One region of the Paenibacillus sp. FSL M7-0802 genome, then DNA from elsewhere that is predicted to be linked to it. Evidence: riboswitches for the same ligand, from Rfam matches in the RefSeq annotation. Region 1 holds a riboswitch; each other region holds the start of a gene.
The links. A riboswitch is a leader RNA that binds a small molecule or an ion and turns the genes downstream of it on or off. The one in region 1 is predicted to bind thiamine pyrophosphate.
Positions count from the first base shown of each region.

Region 2: it holds a riboswitch for thiamine pyrophosphate, as region 1 does, so the genes downstream of both, tenA (thiaminase II) here and MHB54_RS10725 (ABC transporter substrate-binding protein) in region 1, are expected to answer to the same signal.
Region 3: it holds a riboswitch for thiamine pyrophosphate, as region 1 does, so the genes downstream of both, thiC (phosphomethylpyrimidine synthase ThiC) here and MHB54_RS10725 (ABC transporter substrate-binding protein) in region 1, are expected to answer to the same signal.
Region 4: it holds a riboswitch for thiamine pyrophosphate, as region 1 does, so the genes downstream of both, MHB54_RS25445 (thiamine phosphate synthase) here and MHB54_RS10725 (ABC transporter substrate-binding protein) in region 1, are expected to answer to the same signal.

Region 1 covers NZ_JBBOSD010000001.1:2,290,621-2,295,682, reverse strand. Annotated here, with positions in the region: gene MHB54_RS10735 (ABC transporter permease) at 1-580, opposite strand, end outside; gene MHB54_RS10730 (MTH1187 family thiamine-binding protein) at 577-870, opposite strand; gene MHB54_RS10725 (ABC transporter substrate-binding protein) at 1,302-2,345, opposite strand; TPP riboswitch at 2,537-2,646, opposite strand; gene MHB54_RS10720 (pyridoxamine 5'-phosphate oxidase family protein) at 2,917-3,351, shown strand; gene MHB54_RS10715 (bifunctional 2',3'-cyclic-nucleotide 2'-phosphodiesterase/3'-nucleotidase) at 3,572-5,062, shown strand, end outside.
Region 2 covers NZ_JBBOSD010000001.1:4,184,251-4,189,312, reverse strand. Annotated here, with positions in the region: gene MHB54_RS19340 (glycosyltransferase) at 1-176, opposite strand, end outside; gene MHB54_RS19335 (NAD-dependent malic enzyme) at 682-2,403, shown strand; TPP riboswitch at 2,496-2,598, shown strand; gene tenA (thiaminase II) at 2,735-3,424, shown strand; gene thiM (hydroxyethylthiazole kinase) at 3,499-4,341, shown strand; gene thiD (bifunctional hydroxymethylpyrimidine kinase/phosphomethylpyrimidine kinase) at 4,338-5,062, shown strand, end outside.
Region 3 covers NZ_JBBOSD010000001.1:1,946,722-1,951,783, forward strand. Annotated here, with positions in the region: gene MHB54_RS09210 (hypothetical protein) at 112-264, shown strand; gene thiC (phosphomethylpyrimidine synthase ThiC) at 386-2,227, opposite strand; TPP riboswitch at 2,415-2,527, opposite strand; gene MHB54_RS09220 (IclR family transcriptional regulator) at 2,683-3,426, opposite strand; gene MHB54_RS09225 (alpha/beta hydrolase) at 3,725-4,762, shown strand; gene MHB54_RS09230 (Fe-Mn family superoxide dismutase) at 5,016-5,062, shown strand, end outside.
Region 4 covers NZ_JBBOSD010000001.1:5,551,382-5,556,443, reverse strand. Annotated here, with positions in the region: gene thiO (glycine oxidase ThiO) at 1-904, opposite strand, end outside; gene MHB54_RS25445 (thiamine phosphate synthase) at 969-1,562, opposite strand; TPP riboswitch at 1,827-1,935, opposite strand; gene MHB54_RS25440 (ABC-F family ATP-binding cassette domain-containing protein) at 2,029-3,582, opposite strand; gene MHB54_RS25435 (hypothetical protein) at 3,766-4,755, opposite strand; gene MHB54_RS25430 (hypothetical protein) at 4,742-5,062, opposite strand, start outside.

The DNA of each region.
Region 1 (5,062 bases):
CACTATAGGTAGCAGCAATTTTAACGCCAGAAAAGACTTGCGGCAGGGAATGTGGCAGCTCCAGCTTCATAAAAATAGCCATGCGGCTTGCACCCGACATCTGCATATAGTTCATCATCGTACGGTCTGTTCGAGTCAGCCCGTCCATGGCCGCTACAGCCACGGGAAAAAAGCATACTAGGGTAATGACCATCAGCTTGGGCAGCACGCCAAAACCAAACCACACCATGAGCAGCGGTCCCAGGGCGATGATTGGAATGTTTTGGCTCAGAATAAGCAGCGGATACAGGGCGGATTTGAGAAAAGGAATCGTATGAAGAACGATGGCGATCAACAGTCCCGTTGCTGTCCCTATCGCGAATCCCGCAAGTGTCAGACGAATCGTAGCCCATGTATGGGCACCAAGCAGCGCCGTCTGGGCTATGCCCTCTTGTACGATGAGGGATGGAGCAGGCAGCAGCCAGGATTCAACATGCAAATAGGAAACCGCCCCCTGCCAGGCCGCTAAAAAGAAGAGGACCGCCACAAAGGGCGGCCATACGCTTTTCCACCAGGATGCGTTCTTGCCTTTCGGATTCATGGGCGATATTTCTCGGTCAGCTTGTTCATGCTGATGCCTTGTGGGTTATGTGCGATTTTGATCTGTGAAATGACGCTGGGACTGCCCGCTTCCGTCAAAGCCTCGTGCATTTCTTTAACCACTTTCAGCAACTCGTCGAGCTCGCCCTCCATGGTCGTATCCAATGGATTCACCTGATGTTTGACACCGGAGCGCTGAATGACCTCGATCGCCTTATCTACATACGTGTAAGAGTCCTCGTTATTAGGAGTTTTAGGGATTACTTGAATACTGAGCAGTGTGTTAGCCATGCAAATTCACCTGTCCTTTATTTGGAGTGTTATTAAAAAAATATGGTGGTTTAAGGCGGGGAGACCGCTTCGCGGTTCATTTGATCTTACGATCGCTGCGCTTCTCCAGATTCAAATGAACCACTACGCTGCCAACCGCCTTAAAAGCACCCTATTTTTAAAGCTGGTTTGTGTGGCATTTTTAACACACAAGCGCACCTACTTAGCGCTTAGATAATATGAAAAACTAAAGAATAAACCAAGTAGAACGAGAACGAAGTGGGCGGAATGGTGCTGTACAAGCGTTAGCGTTCGCCTTTGTACCCAGATTTCAACCTCTGGATATTCATAAAAGAAATCTGGGTACAACAGCGATGGGAAGCACCATCCGACTGCGTAGTGGCGCTTCGTTCACTTCTCTAGTTCAGTCTTATTTAGCGTTTAACAAATGATCAACGCTTGGGCAGGAAACCGTTTGTGAAGGCTTTATCGACTTCCAAAGGCTTGCTGAGCAGCTTGCGTTCGTACATCCAGTCCGAATAGTTTTGCCATACCTCCGGTTTTTGCACACCCCATTGCGCGGCATCGTCCTGATAACGCGGGCTTAGCCATTTTTGGCTGGCAAGTACCAGTTTTTTATCCAGCTCCGGTACAGCTTTGCTTAAGATGTCTGCGGCTTCTTCCGGATGAGCGATAGTGTATTCATAGCCTTGTGCGGTAGCGTCCATGAACGCTTTGACCAGCTCGGGATCATTTTTTATTGTCTGTTCGTTGCTCACAATTACAGGTGTATAGTAATCGAGGCTTTTGGAATAATCTTTTACATACAGCATATCCAATGGCTCACCTCGAAGCTGGGCCTCGATTCCGGTCCATGCGTAGAAAATCCAGGCAAAGTCGATATCCCGCTTCACGGCTGTAAAATAGTCTGCATTGCCCATGTTGATGATCTTCACTTTGCTCACATCGCCTTTGTCTGAATCCATGATGGATTTCATGACCGCTTCTTCTACGGGAGAGCCCCAACCGCCGTATTTTTTACCTTCAAAATCTTTCGGGCTCTTAATTCCACGATCTACCGGGGCTGCGAAGCCTGAGGTATTATGCTGAATCACCGCAGCGATGGATACAAGCGGCACGCCTTGCGTACGAGCCTGTGTGACGCCTTCTTGGTAGCTGATACCAAAAGGTGCAGCATTAGAAGCAACCATTTGATCAGCTCCGCCTGAACCAGGTTGAACAATTTGGACATTCAAACCCGCTTTTTCGTAAAATCCTTTGTCCTTAGCGACATAGAGTCCCGTATGATTCGTATTGGGTGTCCAGTCGAGCACGACTTTAACATCTTTGAGCCCCTTTGCCGGAGTAGACGTTTGAGTGTCGGTAGCGGGAGCCGCTTCTTGGGATGTGGGGGGACTTCCACCGCAAGCGGTCAGGGTCAGGGCCATGAGCCACAGACTGATCAGTCCCAGGCTTAATATTTTCATGCGCTTCATCGTTGTGTTCTCTCCTTTAATTACCCGTTATCCGTCCAATCAGACAGCTTAAGTTCCCCATTTTCTAAAAATAACATCTGCCGGATGCGATCTTTCCAACAACTTAATCTTCAACAAAAAAAGCGCCCCGAGTTTCCGGGACGCTTGCGCTTGTATATACCAAAGTAAGGGATGGTCCTATGTAAAAAAGGCACATCTTGCTTAAGCATTCCTACGCTGGCATTACCCAGATCAGGTTGTAAGGGTCAGTGTCTTGGGACACACTCTCAGCCGGCCGATTCCAGCACCCCTGGCATTGTATGGTTTAATGGGTTCATTTATTCGGGTTTACTACGACGATTATATGCCTTGAATGCGGGTCTGTCCAGCATGAAGGGAGAGATGACGGTTCATTTGCCGAACCACAGGGTACACTTTTACTGTGAGCTTTGATCTGAAAATGAGCATGAATCAATTCGATTCGATCCGGTCATGTTATTTTCAGAACAGCTACGCAGGTAGGTTCAGATGGGCTGGTGCCCAATGGCGTGGCCGTAGAGAATTCAAATTCGTGAAAAGGAGTTGTTGTACTGTGGGTAAAACGGGAACATTGGATCGCAACCAACTGGAACAAGCCATTGTGAAGGCTTTGGATAACAACAAATTTTGCTCGTTAGGTACGGTAGAGGGTGGCAAACCGAAAGTACGCTATATGGCCCTTTTTAACGATGGAATGAACATTCATCTGGCGACAGATCGCAAAACTCATAAAGTGGATGAGCTAAAGGACAATCCGAATGCTTATCTGCTGCTGGGTTATGAAGTTGGCGGTACGAAGGAAGTCGTAGAAGTGGAGGCTACCGTCCAGATCACAGCTGATGAGGGGCTGCGCAAACAAGTGTGGAACGATTCCTTGAAGGAATGGTTTTCCGGACCGGATGATCCCGATTATGTCATTCTGGATGTGAATCCGACACGCATTGAGTATGTGGGTCAGCAATCTGAGCGCCAAGTGTGGAATAAATAATTAAGAATATAAATGGACAAACCAGTAAATCTCCGAGTTTTTTAGGAGGTTTGCTGGTTTTTATTTTTGAGGAAATTAATTATTTTTTCATAAATAATTTAAGTAAATGACTACTCTTTTATCTGGCGTTGGATTAAAATAGAAATGGTGGGTTCAAGGCTTACGTATATGTGCAAAAGTATGTATATGAGGCATACACCTTAATGAGGAGGGGTATATTTTGTTATTTCGTAAAAATTGGTTTAAAGGGTTTACAGCAGCAGTTGTGGCTTGTAGCATGCTGGTGTTTTCGGCCGCTCCATCCTGGGCAGCTAGCGATTCTCGCGATAGCGCTACGGTGAATTTGCGGATCATGGAAACAACGGATATTCATGCGTCGCTGATGAACTATGATTACTATTCAGACAAAGAAACCAACGAATATGGCTTGATTAGCACAGCCGGACTGATCCAACAGGCGCGTAGTGAAGCAAGAAATAGCATGCTATTCGATAACGGTGATTTATTGCAGGGCAATCCATTAGGCGATTATATGGCCAGAAACAAAACCTTTGAGAAAGAAGGCGGTGTCCATCCTGTCTACAAGATGATGAACCTGATGGGCTATGATGCGGCTACAGTGGGCAACCACGAATTCAACTACGGTCTCAGCTTTCTGGAAAAATCGCTCAAGGGAGCCGATTTTCCTTACGTAAATGCAAATGTGTATATAGACAACGGGGGTCAAGGTACTAAAAATTACTTTACTCCTTATCGGATTCTCGATAAAACGATAACGGATGAGAAGGGTGACAACCATACGCTCAGAGTGGGTGTAATCGGCCTGGTAACTCCTCAAATCATGCAGTGGGATGAAGCCAACTTAAAAGACAAGGTTGTTACGAAGGATATTGTGGAAACGGCGAAAAAGCTTATTCCTCAAATGAAAACGGAAGGTGCTGACATTATTGTTGTGCTTGCGCATACAGGTTATGAGGATGTGCCGCAAACACCAATGATGGAGAATGCCGTTAAATATTTGAGCCAGGTGGACGGAATTAACGCTATTCTGTTTGGGCACGCTCATAAATCTTTCCCCGGCCCCGATTTTAAAGGGATGAGCGGTGTAGACCTGGATAAAGGAACCATTAATGGCGTACCAGCTGTAGAAGCTTCCTCATGGGGCAAGGATCTGGGCATTATTGACCTGAGCCTGGAAAAGAAAAAAAATGAGTGGCACGTAACGAATTCTCAGTCTGAAGTGCGTCCGGTTGTGAGTACCACAAACCAGGTTTTGCAGTTTACTCCTGACTACAAACTGACAGATTCGATCAAGGAAGAGCATAAAGGAACGCTGGATTATATTCGTCAACCTGTCGGAACAACGACTGCACCAATTAACAGCTATTTTGCATTAGTGCAGGACGACCCTTCCATTCAAATAGTAACGAATGCACAGAAATGGTATGTTCAAAACCATCTTAAAGGAACTGAATACGAAAATCTCCCCGTATTGTCGGCAGGCGCTCCATTCAAGGCCGGCGGTCGAAATGGAGCCGAGTATTACACCAACATTCCTGAAGGTACGGTAGCGATTAAAAACGTGTCCGACCTGTATGTGTATCCGAACACGGTTCATGCTGTAGAAGTGACCGGAGCTGAAATTCAGGAATGGCTGGAGTGGTCTGCGGGTCAGTTCAACCGCATTGATCCAAAGCAAACTGAGGAGCAA
Region 2 (5,062 bases), 1.9 Mb from region 1:
TTGGCTTTCCGCACCGCCTGCCCCGGCTCCCTATAATCAATCAGGCAACAACATGCGTTCTCGTAGACTGAAGCTGCCTCCGTGTCCTCGCACTGTATATATTGGTAAAAACAAATCACATTGGGATAATCAATAGCCCTGTCGTTATCGCTAAAAATGGCTATAGGTCCCTGCACACAAACCTCTCCTTTTCCTCCGAATAGTTCTATTTTGTTGAAAAAGAATTAAGAATGTTTGCTTATAGGAGTTAAATTAATGTCCAAATACTTCATATTTCCTTAACAAAATAGCTGACACTCCATGATATATAAGGATATAAGAGAAGAAAAACTGATTTTCATATTTGATAAAAATAGAGTATTTAGACCTGATTCATTAGAACCAAAACCATCAGAATTAGTTAGCGCATCTATATCTAAAATTAGTTCTTTTAGATCAACAGAAGGAAATATATATGGTTATTTTGTCATAGATAAATAGAAGAATAAAACAGATTCGCACGTCCATACTATGGACAACATGTCATCTTGAAAATTTTGCAAAAATCCGATAAGCGACTTTCAATGAACAAGATATAGATCGAAATGGTTTAGTTCGTCTATATCTTGCACTTCGGAGCGACTGGAATCGAATTTTGTGAAATCCTTACAATATGTAAATGAAGAGAAGGAAGGTCTTTCTATGGAAGCATTTTATGTCAATCGCGATGGGTCATTATCTACTCCATTACGGGGAAAGGATGTGTTGGCAAATCCCCTTTTGAACAAAGGTGTCGCTTTTACAGAAGAAGAACGCAAGGAGCTGGGTTTGGAAGGAATCCTTCCTCCAACCGTCCTTTCATTGGAGAAACAGAGCGTACGGGCATATCAGCAGTTTCTGGCACAACCCACCATGCTGCGAAAAAATGCTTCTCTCAACGACCTTCACAACCGAAATGTCGTACTCTACTACCGGCTGCTAACCGATCATTTGAGTGAAATGCTGCCCGTAGTCTACACGCCGACCGTAGGAACCGCGATTCAAGAATATAGTCACGAGTACAACCGCCCTGGAGGCATATATTTGTCGATAGATAACCCGAACGGTATTGGACAAGCATTCCATAATTCTGGTTTGAATGGCCATGATGTGGATCTGATCGTCGTGACAGATTCCGAAAGTATTTTAGGGATTGGTGACTGGGGCGTCGGGGGGATTAACATTGCTATCGGCAAGCTTGCAGTGTATACGGCTGCGGCAGGCATTCATCCTGGGCGGGTGCTGCCAATTGTACTGGATGTAGGCACGAATAATGAAAAGCTGCTGAATGATCCACTGTACATCGGAAACCGCCATAAACGAGTTCGCGGAGAAGCCTATAACCAGTTTATTGATACTTTTATCAGCAAAACGTTAGCGCAATTCCCGAAGGCGCTTTTACATTGGGAAGATGTGGGTAGCGTTAATGCGCGCCATATTATAGGAAAATACGGTCAAAGCATACTCACCTTCAACGATGATATACAAGGTACAGGAGCAGTGACCCTGGCTGCGATTCTTTCGGCGGTGGGTGTCACCAAGACTCCGCTGCGTGAACAAAAAATACTTGTTTTCGGCCCAGGGGCTGCAGGGATCGGTAACGCTGATCAAATTCGGGGCGCTATGATCGAGGATGGCCTTTCCGTAGATGATTCATTCAAGTCCTTTTGGGCCTTTGATTATCGCGGGCTGTTAACGGAAGATATGGAAGACGTATTGGAGTATCAGAAACCGTATGTGCGCAAAAAGGATGAAGTCAGCTCATGGACCCGGTCGGGTGACGGCAAAATACCGCTACTGGAGGTCATCCGTCAGGTGAAGCCTACGATATTGATTGGAACTTCCGGTGTAGCAGGTGCCTTTTCTGAAGAGATCATCAAGGAGATGGCAAAGCATGTAGAACGCCCGATCATTATGCCCATGTCCAATCCTACAAACCTTGCAGAAGCAGTACCCGAGGATTTGATCCGGTGGACAGATGGCAGAGCACTGATCGCAACCGGAAGTCCTTTTGAGCCCGTTACCTATAACGATACAAATTTTGAGATTGGACAGGCGAACAATGCCTTTGTTTTTCCGGGACTGGGTCTGGGTGCGATTGTGGTTAAAGCCAAAAGGATTACCCCTGCGATGTTTACAGCGGCAGCAGTTGCTGTTGCCAATGGTGTAGATTCGAATACGCCTGGCGGTGCGCTACTCCCTCATATCCGAAAATTACGCGAAGTTTCGTACGCTGTTGCGATTGCGGTTGCAAAAGCCGCGATTCAGGATCAGGTAGCGCAGGCGCACATTTCAGATGTGGAACAAGCTATACAAGATGCAATGTGGAAACCGAAATATGCCAAGGTCAAAGCAGTGGAAAGTGTAATTCATCACCCTCACTAAGCCCAAAACACCTAACTAGAGGAAATTTAATATTTTGTACACTATGTTTGACATAGCATATGAACGAATGTACAGTAATAGTCAAAAGAATAGAAGTCCACTAGGGGAGCCACTATGGCTGAGACAAGAGCGTATCTTGGACCCTTTGAACCTGATCTAGTTCGTACTAGCGTAGGAAAGTGGAGCCTTCGTATATAAGGTTTCAAGCGTTTTTTGCGTATTGGGCCTATTGTTGAAGCCGCTCCATTTTTCCGGGGCGGCTTTTTAGCGTTGTTCCGGAATTATATTCTTACAGGACTTCTTGCTCTTCAATTTAATGGAGGTGGGGAAATTGAGTTTTACACAAGAACTCCGTCGGCAGGCGGACGGCATTTTTCAAGCGATTTTTGAGCATCCCTTTGTGAGAGGTATTGCTGAAGGAAGTTTGACAAGGGGACAGCTGATTCACTATGTAAAACAGGACTTTGAATATTTGAACGCCTACATGCGGATATACGGCATCGCAATCTCCAAATGCACGAATCGGGAGGACATGGCTGTATTTAATGAACAAATCTCTTTTATTCTCCACAGCGAGGTTCATCCGCATCAAAATTTCTGTGCTGTCGCAGGGGTGAGCTATGAAGAGTTGCAGGGATATCCGCTCGCTCCGTCGGCTCATCACTATATCCGTCACATGCTGACGGTTGCGCATGAGGGCAGCCTGGGCGAGATCTTGGCTGTGCTGCTGCCATGTATGTGGACGTATGCCGAGATTGGTCGCAGGCTGCTGGATGAAGTAAAGCCGGATGAGTCTCATCCGTTCTATGAATGGATGGGCTTCTATGGAGACCAGCTTGATGATACAACACTCAAGTTCCGAGAACGTGTAGATGCTTGGGCGGAAGGCGCAACGGCTGCTGAGCGAGAGCGGATGATTGAGCATTTTATACTGAGCTGCCAGCTGGAATATAAGTTCTGGGACATGGCCTATAAGCAGGAAGAATGGCCGGTCCAGATACAGGCAGCGGTCTTGGAATAGTCAGCTTGGCAATTCGATGCGTGAAGTACAGTTAATGCCCTGTTGAACCACCAACTATAGAGAGGATAATCATTATGAGTACATGGGAAAAAAGTTATTCGGATCTCCTGACGAAGGTACAAAACAGCAAACCCCTCGTTCACAATATGACCAATGTGGTAGTCACTAACTTTACGGCCAACGGCCTGTATGCATTGGGCGCCTCCCCGGTGATGGCCTATGCACTCGAGGAAGTAGCAGACATGGCAAAAATAGCGGGAGCCGTCGTGTTAAACATCGGTACGCTGAACCGCGAACTGGTGGATGCCATGATCATTGCTGGACAATCGGCGAATGCACACGGTGTTCCGGTCCTGCTAGATCCGGTCGGTGCGGGAGCAACGAGCTTTAGAACTGAGTCGGCACTGCGAATCCTGAGAAAAGTCAAAATCTCATTGGTGCGGGGCAATGCAGCCGAAGTCGCGCATCTTGTTGGAGAAGCGCGTGAGATTAAAGGCGTAGATGCTGGTGACAGTGCTGACAGCGGAAATGTCGATCTGGCAATTCGGGCTGCTCGAACGCTCAATACAATGGTTGTCATTACTGGAAAAGAGGACGTCATCACCGATGGGGCCGAAGTACGAATGATTAGCGGTGGAGACGCGCTGCTCACGAAGGTAACCGGAGCAGGCTGCCTGCTGACCTCTGTGTTAGGTGCCTTTGCAGCTGTTGAACCCAACCTGCTGCTCGCAGGTACAGCAGGCTTGGCATTTTACGGTGCAGCAGCTTCCCGAGCCGCAGCACGTACCGCAGAGCTGGGGCCCGGCAGCTTCCAGATTGCCTTTCTCGACGAGCTCGCCAAACTACATACAGGTTCGCTAGAGGGGCATGTCACTGTCCGTGAAGCCGGAACAACCACAGCAGGTGGTGCGCGATGACAGACGTTCGTGTACCCAGAGCGCTGACGATTGCCGGTTCGGACAGTGGCGGCGGGGCCGGAATTCAAGCCGATCTCAAAACCTTTCAGGAGCTTGGCGTTTACGGCATGTCGGCTATTACGGCCATTACCGTACAGAATACTTTAGGGGTCCACGGCGTATATCCGCTGCCACAGGAAGCAACAGCGGAACAGATCGAAGCTGTAGGATTAGACCTTGGAGTGGATGCCCTGAAGACTGGCATGCTGTTTAATGCGGGCATCATCCGTCTTGTGAGCAAGCAGATTCGAAAGTTCGGCTGGAAAAAGGTTGTCGTCGATCCCGTGATGATTGCCAAGGGAGGCGCAAAGCTGCTGCAGCCAGAAGCGATGCAGGCTCTGAAGGACGACCTGCTCCCCTTGGCCCTGGTCGTTACACCGAATATCCCGGAGGCGGAAGCCCTGACAGGGATCAGTATCCATACGATGGAGGATCGCCGCGAGGCTGCGAGACATATTAGCAGTATGGGATCAAAATTCGTTGTGATCAAGGGTGGCCACGCTGACGAGAGCGAGAGCAGCGAACAGATTGTGGACCTGCTCTTTGACGGAACCGCCTTTACAGAGCTGAGCGGCAAGCGAGTACGGACTGTTCATACACACGGAACAGGATGCACCTTCTCAGCAGCGATTACCGCGGAATTAGGGAAAGGGATGTCTGTACCGGAGGCTATCTCGAATGG
Region 3 (5,062 bases), 340 kb from region 1:
CCAAGCAACCTACATAGCATCACGACATCAAGTACATACAAATAGTCCTATACAGACGTCCTAAGCAACTCAATCTGAATTTGACAATATGGAATTGGAGGAATGACCTACATGAATACAATGAACTTAACCGTCCACACCCTGATGCCCTTTCACCACCAATACCAACGTGCCAACGCGGTGAGTATGCAGAAGAAAGAAGATAGCTCGGAGAAGAAGCTCAGCTTTCAGGACATTTTGAATGAAAAAATGGGTAAAAAATAAGGCGCCGTTTATCCGGTTGCAAGATCCCGCTTTACATAAGCTAAAAAGCCGTAGTTCCCTACATCGACTGTAGAGAACCACGGCTTTTTTAATTCATTTTTCCTAAACTCACACGTTCGTTTTACTGACCTCCATCCCGATACTGCTCTGCCTTCTCACGCATCCCGGCAGCTACTGCTTCTTGAGTGTTCAGCCCCTTATCCGCTGCATAAGCGCGAATGTCCTGCGTAATGCGCATACTACAAAATTTGGGACCACACATCGAGCAGAAATGTGCTTCCTTGGCGCCCTCTGCCGGTAGCGTTTCATCATGGTAGGACAAGGCCCGCTCGGGATCAAGCGACAGATTGAACTGGTCCCGCCACCGGAACTCAAAGCGTGCCTTGGACAAAGCATCATCCCGCTGCTGTGCCCGTGGATGACCCTTCGCCAGATCGGCAGCATGTGCCGCAATTTTGTAGGTAATGACACCCTCGCGGACATCATCCTTATTCGGCAGACCCAAATGCTCCTTAGGCGTAACATAACACAGCATGGACGTCCCAAACCAACCGATCATCGCCGCCCCGATGGCTGAGGTAATATGATCATATCCGGGGGCAATATCCGTCGTGAGCGGCCCCAAGGTATAGAAAGGAGCTTCCTTACAAATCTCCATTTGTAAATCCACATTCTCTTTGATTTTATGCATAGGGACATGTCCTGGCCCTTCAATCATGACCTGAACATCATGCTTCCAGGCGATCTGCGTTAGCTCGCCCAACGTTTCCAGCTCTGCAAACTGTGCTTCATCATTCGCATCATAGATGCTACCCGGACGTAGACCATCCCCGAGAGAAAAGGCCACATCATAGGCTTTCATAATTTCGCAGATTTCTTCAAAATGCGTATACAAAAAATTCTCCTGATGGTGCGCAAGGCACCAGGCTGCCATGATCGACCCACCACGGGATACGATTCCCGTCATTCTATTCGCCGTCATCGGTATATACCGCAGCAATACACCCGCATGAATTGTAAAATAGTCCACTCCCTGCTCCGCTTGCTCAATCAGCGTATCGCGATACAGCTCCCACGTCAGCGCTTCTGCTTCGCCGTTCACCTTTTCAAGTGCCTGATACAGCGGTACAGTCCCAATCGGTACAGGAGAATTCCGAATGATCCATTCACGTGTTGTATGGATATTACGGCCTGTGGACAGGTCCATAACTGTATCCGAGCCCCAACGCACAGCCCAGGTCATTTTTTCCACTTCCTCCTCGATGGAGGAGGTAACCGCAGAATTACCAATGTTCGCATTGATCTTCACGTGAAAATGACGCCCAATGACCATTGGCTCACTTTCCGGGTGATTGATATTCGAAGGCAAAATGGCTCGTCCAGCAGCCAACTCCTGCCGTACAAACTCAGGCTCCACCCCTTCGCGGATCGCCGCAAATTCCATTTCGGGCGTAATGATCCCTTGCCGCGCATAATGCATTTGTGTCACTGTACGACCTTGCAAAGCACGAAGCGGACGGTTGGTCACGCCGGGAAATTCCACTGTCTCCCGTTTGGAGCCAGGTTTCAGTCCATTATCCTCCGGCTGGACGGCGCGTCCCTCGTAAGCCTCCACATCGCCCCGTTCCAGGGCCCAAGCTCGCCGTAATGGAGGCAGGCCCTGACGGATATCGACCTGATAGGCTTCGTCGGTCATGGGACCGCTCGTATCGTACACACGCAATGGCTCATGATGCTCCGTGCCCTGCGGCGTATGTGTAGGATGAAGAGCAATTTCGCGCTCTGGCACGGCAATGTCCGGCCGCGAGCCTTGAATATATACCTTACGGCTCCCTGGAAAGGGCGTTACCCCACTGGCTTGCTCCCCGTTTGTCTTCTCTACCTCAACTTCTTTTGTTCCTACCCTTACTTCTGTTGATTTCAATTCTGTTCCTTTTGTTCCTTCCACTTCTGTCGGCTTCATTGTCCATTCCTCCCGTTTCGATGAAATGACACACCGATCCGGAACCATTCCCAGGGTGGCGCTGATCTATGCAAAAAAGCCGGTTCCCCAGGGAACCGGCTAATCTAACGAGGCAGCTATCCAGACAGTACGCATGTGGAATAATCCTACTCCACTGCGCCACTGTAGACAGCAGCCGCGTATACATTTCAATGGCCGATTACTTCCCTACGCTGGTATGATCCAGATCAGGTGCAAAGGGTCCAGAATCTTGCACGATTCCATCTCAGCCCGGCATTACAGGCTCCCCCAGTAACTGTGATACTTCTATTCACATGAGGCGGCTATAACAGACATCCCGCCATCCTTACCAGACTACTTTAAATTTATGGCTTTGGCAACCCTTCTAGGTTCCCTTTACTAAGGAGACGCTCCCCATCAAATCACTTTGCTTGCTTCAACTGTGTTCATTCTTGTTACGGAAGCATAAGTCCCATTTCCTTCGCCGCTTCAATCAAAATCGGAGCAAAGTCATGCAGCGTCTCGGGTGCAAGCCGACTGACCGGACCGGATACAGATAAAGCCGCAGTGACCTGTCCCTTCCGGTTTACAATTGGCGCAGCCACAGCAGCAGCCCCTGGCTCCCGTTCTTCATAGCTGGTCGCATAGCCCTTCTCGCGAATGTCCTGCAGCTGGGCTTTATAGACCTCCGGGTCTACCGAGGGCGGCCATTCATCCCCGCTTAGCAGGGCTTCCAGCTCTTGCGGCGGCATAAAGGCTGCCAGCACTTTGCTGGAGGCCCCTACAGCCAGCGGCATACGCGCACCTACAGGCGCAACCCTGCGGATCGCCTGATTGCTCTGCACGGCTTGTATGCGAATACGCATGCTGCCGTCCCGTAAGTATAAGCTGACCGTCTCGCCCAGACGATCACGTAGTCCTTCCATTGCAGGCTGTAACAACACCGCCGGCTCGTCGCTTTGGGACAAATGCGTGGATAGCTCCCAAATGCGGAAGCCAAGTCGATATTTTTCCGTTTCGGCATTCCGAACGACAAAGCCCCGATCCTCCAAAGTAGTCAGCAGCCGATGAACCGTGCTTTTATGTAGACCAATTTTGGAGGCAATCTCCGTCAGGCCAAGATCCGAATCTGCGGTAAAACACAGCAGTATATCAAGTGCACGCTCTACAGCGCGAACGGTTAATTTACGGTCTTCCATCGTGAACCGCTCCTCTTGTATCCATATTCGTTTCACACTATGAAACATGGTTACATAAATTATATAGAATAGTCGCGGCTACTGTAAACCGATGTTTTTGTGACAACCATATTACAGAACGAGAACAAACATCGACAATTCTTTGCATCATTTTTACTTTTCCGGTTCAGGCGTTGACTTTGGATAATCCCCATCATACGATAATAGGTATCTATACGGATCTACACTACTATTTTCAAGTGGAATTATACCTAAATTCTATGAAACGAAGATCAATTTTATATAAGGAGGCTCTTACATGATTTCGACATCCCAGCGCAACGCTCAGCTACAGACCGCTGTTCAGGAGCCGTCCACCCCACTCTTTAATCCCCGTCTGCTGCGGTTCAAGCACGTTGTGATTGCTCTGCTGCTGTCGGTCGTCTTTTTTCTGTTGTTTTGTTTTATTGCCTTGCATGCTTACATCGCATGGGTACTTACGAATCCCACCGTTGCACCACTGTACTCTAATCCGATGCAGGCCAAAAGCATGCCTTATGAGGAAGTCAGCTTCCCTGCCAAGGATGGTAGCCGCATGGTACAAGGCTGGTATATCCCGGCGGATCAATCGCGGAAAACGATTATTTTCAGTCATGGCTATGGGGCTAACCGCGAAGAAAGCTGGATTCCCATGTATGATCTGGCGCATTATGCCCACAGTTTGAACTTTAATGTGGTCATGTTCGATTATGGATTCGCGTCACAAAACAGCAAAGCAGTCGCAACCGGAGGCAAAGCAGAATCCCAACAGCTCCTCGGAGCAATTCAGCTTGCGAAGCAACGCGGCTCGTCGGAGATTATCGTATGGGGCTTCTCCATGGGGGCAGGAACCGCTCTTCAGGCGGGCTTGCAAACCAAGGATGTGGACGCAATGATTTTAGACAGCACCTTCCTGCTGGAGCCAGATACGCTGTACCATAACATTCACAATCAAATTAATCTGCCAAGACATCCGTCTTTGGAAATTCTGGAGTTGCTGTTTCCAGTCTTGAACGGAACCAGCTTGCATCAAATTCCATATCAGGAAGTTAAAAAGGAAAACTATCCGTTCCCGATCATGTTTGTGCATGGTACACAGGATGAAAAAGCTCCTTATCCTATTGCGGAAAAGCTCGCTGCCAATCAAACCAACCCGCTTTCCAGTGTATGGATTGTTAAAAACGGGATACATGAGCTTATTTTCAGAGAGCACCCTCGTGAATATTTGCGACGGGTATCGACGTTTCTAAGCAGTGTACAGGAGCTGGAGGACAAGAAAACCATCGCTGATGCCCACAAACAAACGACTACGAAGTAAATTTTTCGAAGAACTGTATTCTATTCTTCGCCTGGAAGAAGCCTGCCTATGGACACTTAACCCGTGCCGTAGCTGGGCTTCTTTTTCGTTTTCCATGGGTATTCATTGTTTTACGTAACAGATGTGACCGGATTAAGGGAGTTCATAGACATATTCCTGATGAGACAGCGAATATACTGGGTACGTATGCATCCAGGGCAGATCTGCCAGATCCGCCGGATAGCCATAGTAGGATACGGGAGGTAAAAAAACGATGCTGAGTACTTATGGGTCTTTCCTGCCCTTACGTGTGCTGGAGGA
Region 4 (5,062 bases), 3.3 Mb from region 1:
CGCGCGGCAGCCAAGCAGAGGCACGTGCCAGCAACCCCTCCAAGCCTCCTACGGTCACCTCTTCATCATATTGATGCGGAAGGCTCGTTGCCCCAATCCAAAGCTCGTTATTCTGTTTAGGCACGAGGTAAATATCATCAGCATAAATGGTGTATTCTAACGGGTGATCCTTCAAGGAGACCGCTACCGCTTCACCCTTGACCGGATAAAGTGGATATTCAAATCCAACCTGCGCTAGCAATTTCATGCTATCCAAGCCTCCGGCAATAATGACCTGATCGCAGGAAAAAAAGCCACTATCTGTTCGAACACCGCAAACTCGACCATTCTGTATGACCAGTTGCTCTGCCTGTGTACCAGACCATACCGTTGCCCCCAGCACCGCAGCAGCACCTGCATAAGCATGGCAAAGCTGGACAGGAGCCACTTGTGTCTCCTTTGAACGATATATTGCCCCGATCGCTTGTTCATCCAAACCTGGAATTCGTCGGGCCAATTCCCTCGCATCCCACCAGATAGGACAATCATCCTCTCGCGTTTTAGCAGCTTTCCAGCGTTTTTGGCCTTCAGTTTCCGTACGGAAAGGAGTCACAAATCCTTCTGTACGGAATTCCACCGAAATACCTGACAAACGCTCCAGATCACAAACAAGCTCAGGGAATGCGTCTCGACTTATGCGAGCAAATCGTGCCAGCTCAGAGTCGGTGAACTCTTCACTTTCCGCTGCCAGCATTCCAACCGCTGCTCCTGAGGCTCCCTCACCCGGGATCAATCGTTCCAGCATGATCGTACTTCTTCCCTCCTTGGCCACATGATAAGCAATGGAACTGCCGATGACACCTCCACCTATGACCAAGCATTCAGCGTGTCCTATCGCTCTTGCCTCTATGTGTATCTTTGGCATTTGTTCCGTGTCTCCTCTCCATAAACCATTCTGCTTTCAGCTTGCCTCTACTCTCGTTTTCTCGCTACAGGTCGTGAACTACAAGATCTGCCATTCGCCTATATTCCAGCGCAGCTGCAACGGGCGACTCAGCCTCCCATATACCAGACATCACCGCAATTCCGCTTGCTCCGGCCCTATAAAGCTCCGGGATATGGTGCGGTTGTATGCCGCCCAGCGCGATCACCGGAATGTTCGACAGCCTGCAAATATGTTCAAGCTGAGCTAAACCCCGTGGTACAATACCGGGCTTACAATGGGTCTCATATATGTGACCATAAAGTACATAGTCCGCTCCTACCCGCTCGGCAGTCTGCGCCTCCTTCAAGGAATGCACAGATACTCCACAGCGTGTACCCTTTGGAAGTAGGCTTTTCACATCCGCTACAGGTAATCCATTAGCTGGTAGCTGGACGGCTCCAACCAAAGTAAGTAAAGCTACATCCACACGATCATTTACTACAATTTGTTGCAAAGGAACTCCCTGCTCCACCATGCTGCGAGTCAAAGATAGCAATGCAGAGGCACCATTCTGTTTTAAACGTGCGTGTACATAATGAACATACGGACAAATCACAGCAGCCACTTGGGCTGCTTGTGCAAAAGTGCCCTTTTCCATCGAAATTGCGTGTAATTCGATTTTGTCTTCACCTCACATTGGACTAAAAGATCTAAGCTTAGCCAGTCACGTCTACCAGCAGTAATGAAAGAGGATTGTATGTGAATCGTCTACGGAAGCTCGAACAACTTAAAGTGAACGAAACGCAAAAAAACCACTTCCCCAAGGAAGTGGTTTAACGAACGTCCAATAATCGAACGGACAATGATATCCGTATACGTGTATCGTCCCACGCACAAACAAAAATAAGATGGTGTTGCCTTGTTTGTACGGCGCTCACTTCCCTACGCTGGCATAACCCAGATCAGGTGCAAAGGGTCCGAAATCCATTTATTCCGTCTCAGCCGCATGGGCGGCTCCCCTAGTGTGACTATTTTATTGTATAAGCTAAAGATAGCTTAGCATATTTTCCTAATTCTGCAAACCCCACTTCGTGTGAAATATGCAGAATTGGATTTAGTTGATGTTAGTTAACTTTACTTGACCACTCTTCCACATTCCACGTTTTGGTTACCCAATCCTCGTAAAAGTCCGGTTCGTGAGATACAAGCAATACGGTCCCTTTGTATTCCTTCAAGGCACGTTTCAGCTCATCCTTAGCTTTAACATCCAAGTGGTTGGTAGGCTCATCGAACAGTACCCAGTTGCTTTCACGCATTAACAGTTTGCAAAGACGGACTTTAGCCTGTTCTCCACCACTGAGCGCAGATAGCGGACGCGTGATATGCTCATTCTTTAAACCGCAACGCGCCAAATGCGCTCGTACTTCATGCTGGTTCAAATGTGGGAATTCATTCCACACATCGTCAATCGGTGTAATTTTCTCCGCCTTTACTTCCTGCTCAAAATAAGCGGGCTGCAAAAAATCACCTTGATAGGTTTTTCCACTGATTGGCGGTATTTTTCCCAATATGGTTTTGAGCAATGTCGATTTACCGACACCGTTGTAGCCAACAATAGCAATCTTTTCGCCACGTTCAATCGTCATGGACATTTTAGGCAAAAGGGCATGCGTATAACCAATCTCAAAATCAATACCCTCAAATACCGTCTTTCCGCTTGCACGTGCTTCTTTGAATTGAAAGGTTGGCTTCGCAGCTTCTTCAGGCTTATCTATACGTTCGATCCGATCAAGTTGCTTTTCACGGCTCTTTGCTCGGCCTGATGTAGAGGCACGCGCTTTATTACGCTGAATAAAATCTTCCTGTTTCTTAATAAAGTCCTGTTGCTTCTCATAAGCATCAATATGCTGAGCTTTGTTCAGATCCGCCATTTCAAGAAACTTTTCATAGTTAGCTGAATAACGGGTCATCTTGGCAAATTCAAGATGGTAAATAACATTAACGACCTGGTTCATAAACTCAGTATCATGTGAAATAAGAATAAAAGCATAGGGATAATCCTTCAAATAGCGCGTAAGCCATTCAATATGCTCTACATCCAAATAGTTGGTAGGCTCATCCAGCAGCAGGACATTTGGCTTTTCCAACAGCAACTTAGCAAGAAGCACCTTTGTCCGTTGCCCACCGCTAAGTGCAGATACATCCCGGTCCAGTCCTATGGCCGACAGACCTAGTCCATTCGCCATTTCTTCAACCTTCACATCAATGAGGTAAAAATCCCCCATATCCAGTTGCTCCTGAATTTCACCCATCTGTTCCAGCAGCACTTCCAACTCTTCAGGAGAAGCATCCCCCATTTTGTCAGTAATCTGCATCATTTCCTTTTCCAATTCCAACAAAGGAAGAAAAGCGTCTTTCAAAACATCACGTACCGTTTTGCCCGGTGTCAGCTTGGTATGCTGATCCAGATAGCCGTAACGTACACGTGGAGTCCATTCCACTTTACCCTCATCCTTAAGCAATTTTCCAGTCAGAATGTTCATGAGTGTCGATTTACCGACACCGTTAGCTCCTACCAAACCTACACGTTCCCCCGCAAGCAATCGAAAGGAAACATTTTTAAATAATGCGCGGTCCCCAAAGTTGTGAGATACATTTTCTACAGTCAATAAACTCATAAGCTGTTTTTGGCTCCTTATTGTCATCGGCGCTGCCGACTGTTCTTATTTCATATGCATTTCGTTTCTTTCAAAGCTTTATTGTAGCACATTCTGCAACCATATCGGAATATGGAAAACAGCGATTTTTAAGGTTTTTGATATGGATCTGCCTAAAAAAAGAAAAACCACCCATGAAGGTGATTATTTTAAGCCATTATAACATTTGTACTCAAAGTATCCCGCAGCTGCTGCAGATTTTTCATCCGCAAAACGTTCACTCGCTTTAAAGGGAGCTGGACATGAATCTCTATAAAAATATTTCATCCCAGTATCTGGTTCTATGCCGCCTATAATGTCTTGCTTTCTAACGACTCTCCCACCACCAAATCCATAGTTATTGTAATACCTGTCTCCGACCGGAATGCCTTGGATAAACGCGATCAGACCCACATCATCTACTGTGTTGTACCACTCCTCTTGCGGAATGAGCGGTAGCGTGAACGTATAAGTTATGCCGTTACGTGCAGCTTTTTCGTTATGGACATTAATAATTCGCGCCAGGTCCTCTTGGACGCTGCGAACGATGGTGGAACGACGTATTTGCTCAAAAGTTTCTGAATTATTCAGTAAAGATATAGGGGTCTGGTCCTGAAGTTCCTTTTGAAAGCCCTCCACCCACCTGTGATTCCGCGCATCATATGCGTGCACATAATTATCCAAGGTGAACCCCACACTGTTGCCTACTGAATCAACATAGGCATATGGCTTTTTTTCGCTCCATTTGGGACCTATGGCAGCTTGTCCATGCTCGTCGGTATAGGCTTCTGAAGTGAACGCATAATAACCGTCATAATCTAGAATTACAATGGCTGGTATGTAATCCAATAATGCACGTTGTGCTACTATATCCCCATCAATGCCTACATTAAGAAAAAGGGTGTGCAGGAACGTGTGCAGCGCTGCTTCTTTATCTACACGAAAAAACTTATCCGATCCGTATCCGGCCTCGCGTTCTTGACGTTCATTCTGTGAGAGCATAACCCCCGCATCCTGAACTGCGGTACGGAGAGCCGACGTATATTTCATTTCTAGCTGCTGCACTTCACGCTGATTCTGGACCCGTAAGTCACTAACTACACCAAAGGGCAAAAACAAAAGTATAAATATGACTGCAAAATCAGTAATCTTCATTCAGAACCATGCCCCCGTAAGAAGCTGTAACTGCCGGCTTTCCGCTATCTGCCCCACCGAGAAGCCATGATTTGTACAAGTCCGCAGGAGTCCGATTCGTATTATGTAGCCGGACCGTAAAATAATCCCCGGCCATCAAGGTATACCGACGTGGCTGATCTGATTTTGGCTGCTGATTGTCAGGAAACAGTACAGGTAAGATTTGCGGATTATAGTACCCATCATATACAGTTTCATAATTGCCCAGAAAACTGTCTGGCTTCGCGGCATCTGCATAGTCCGGTACATACTTTTTGTGCATATGCTC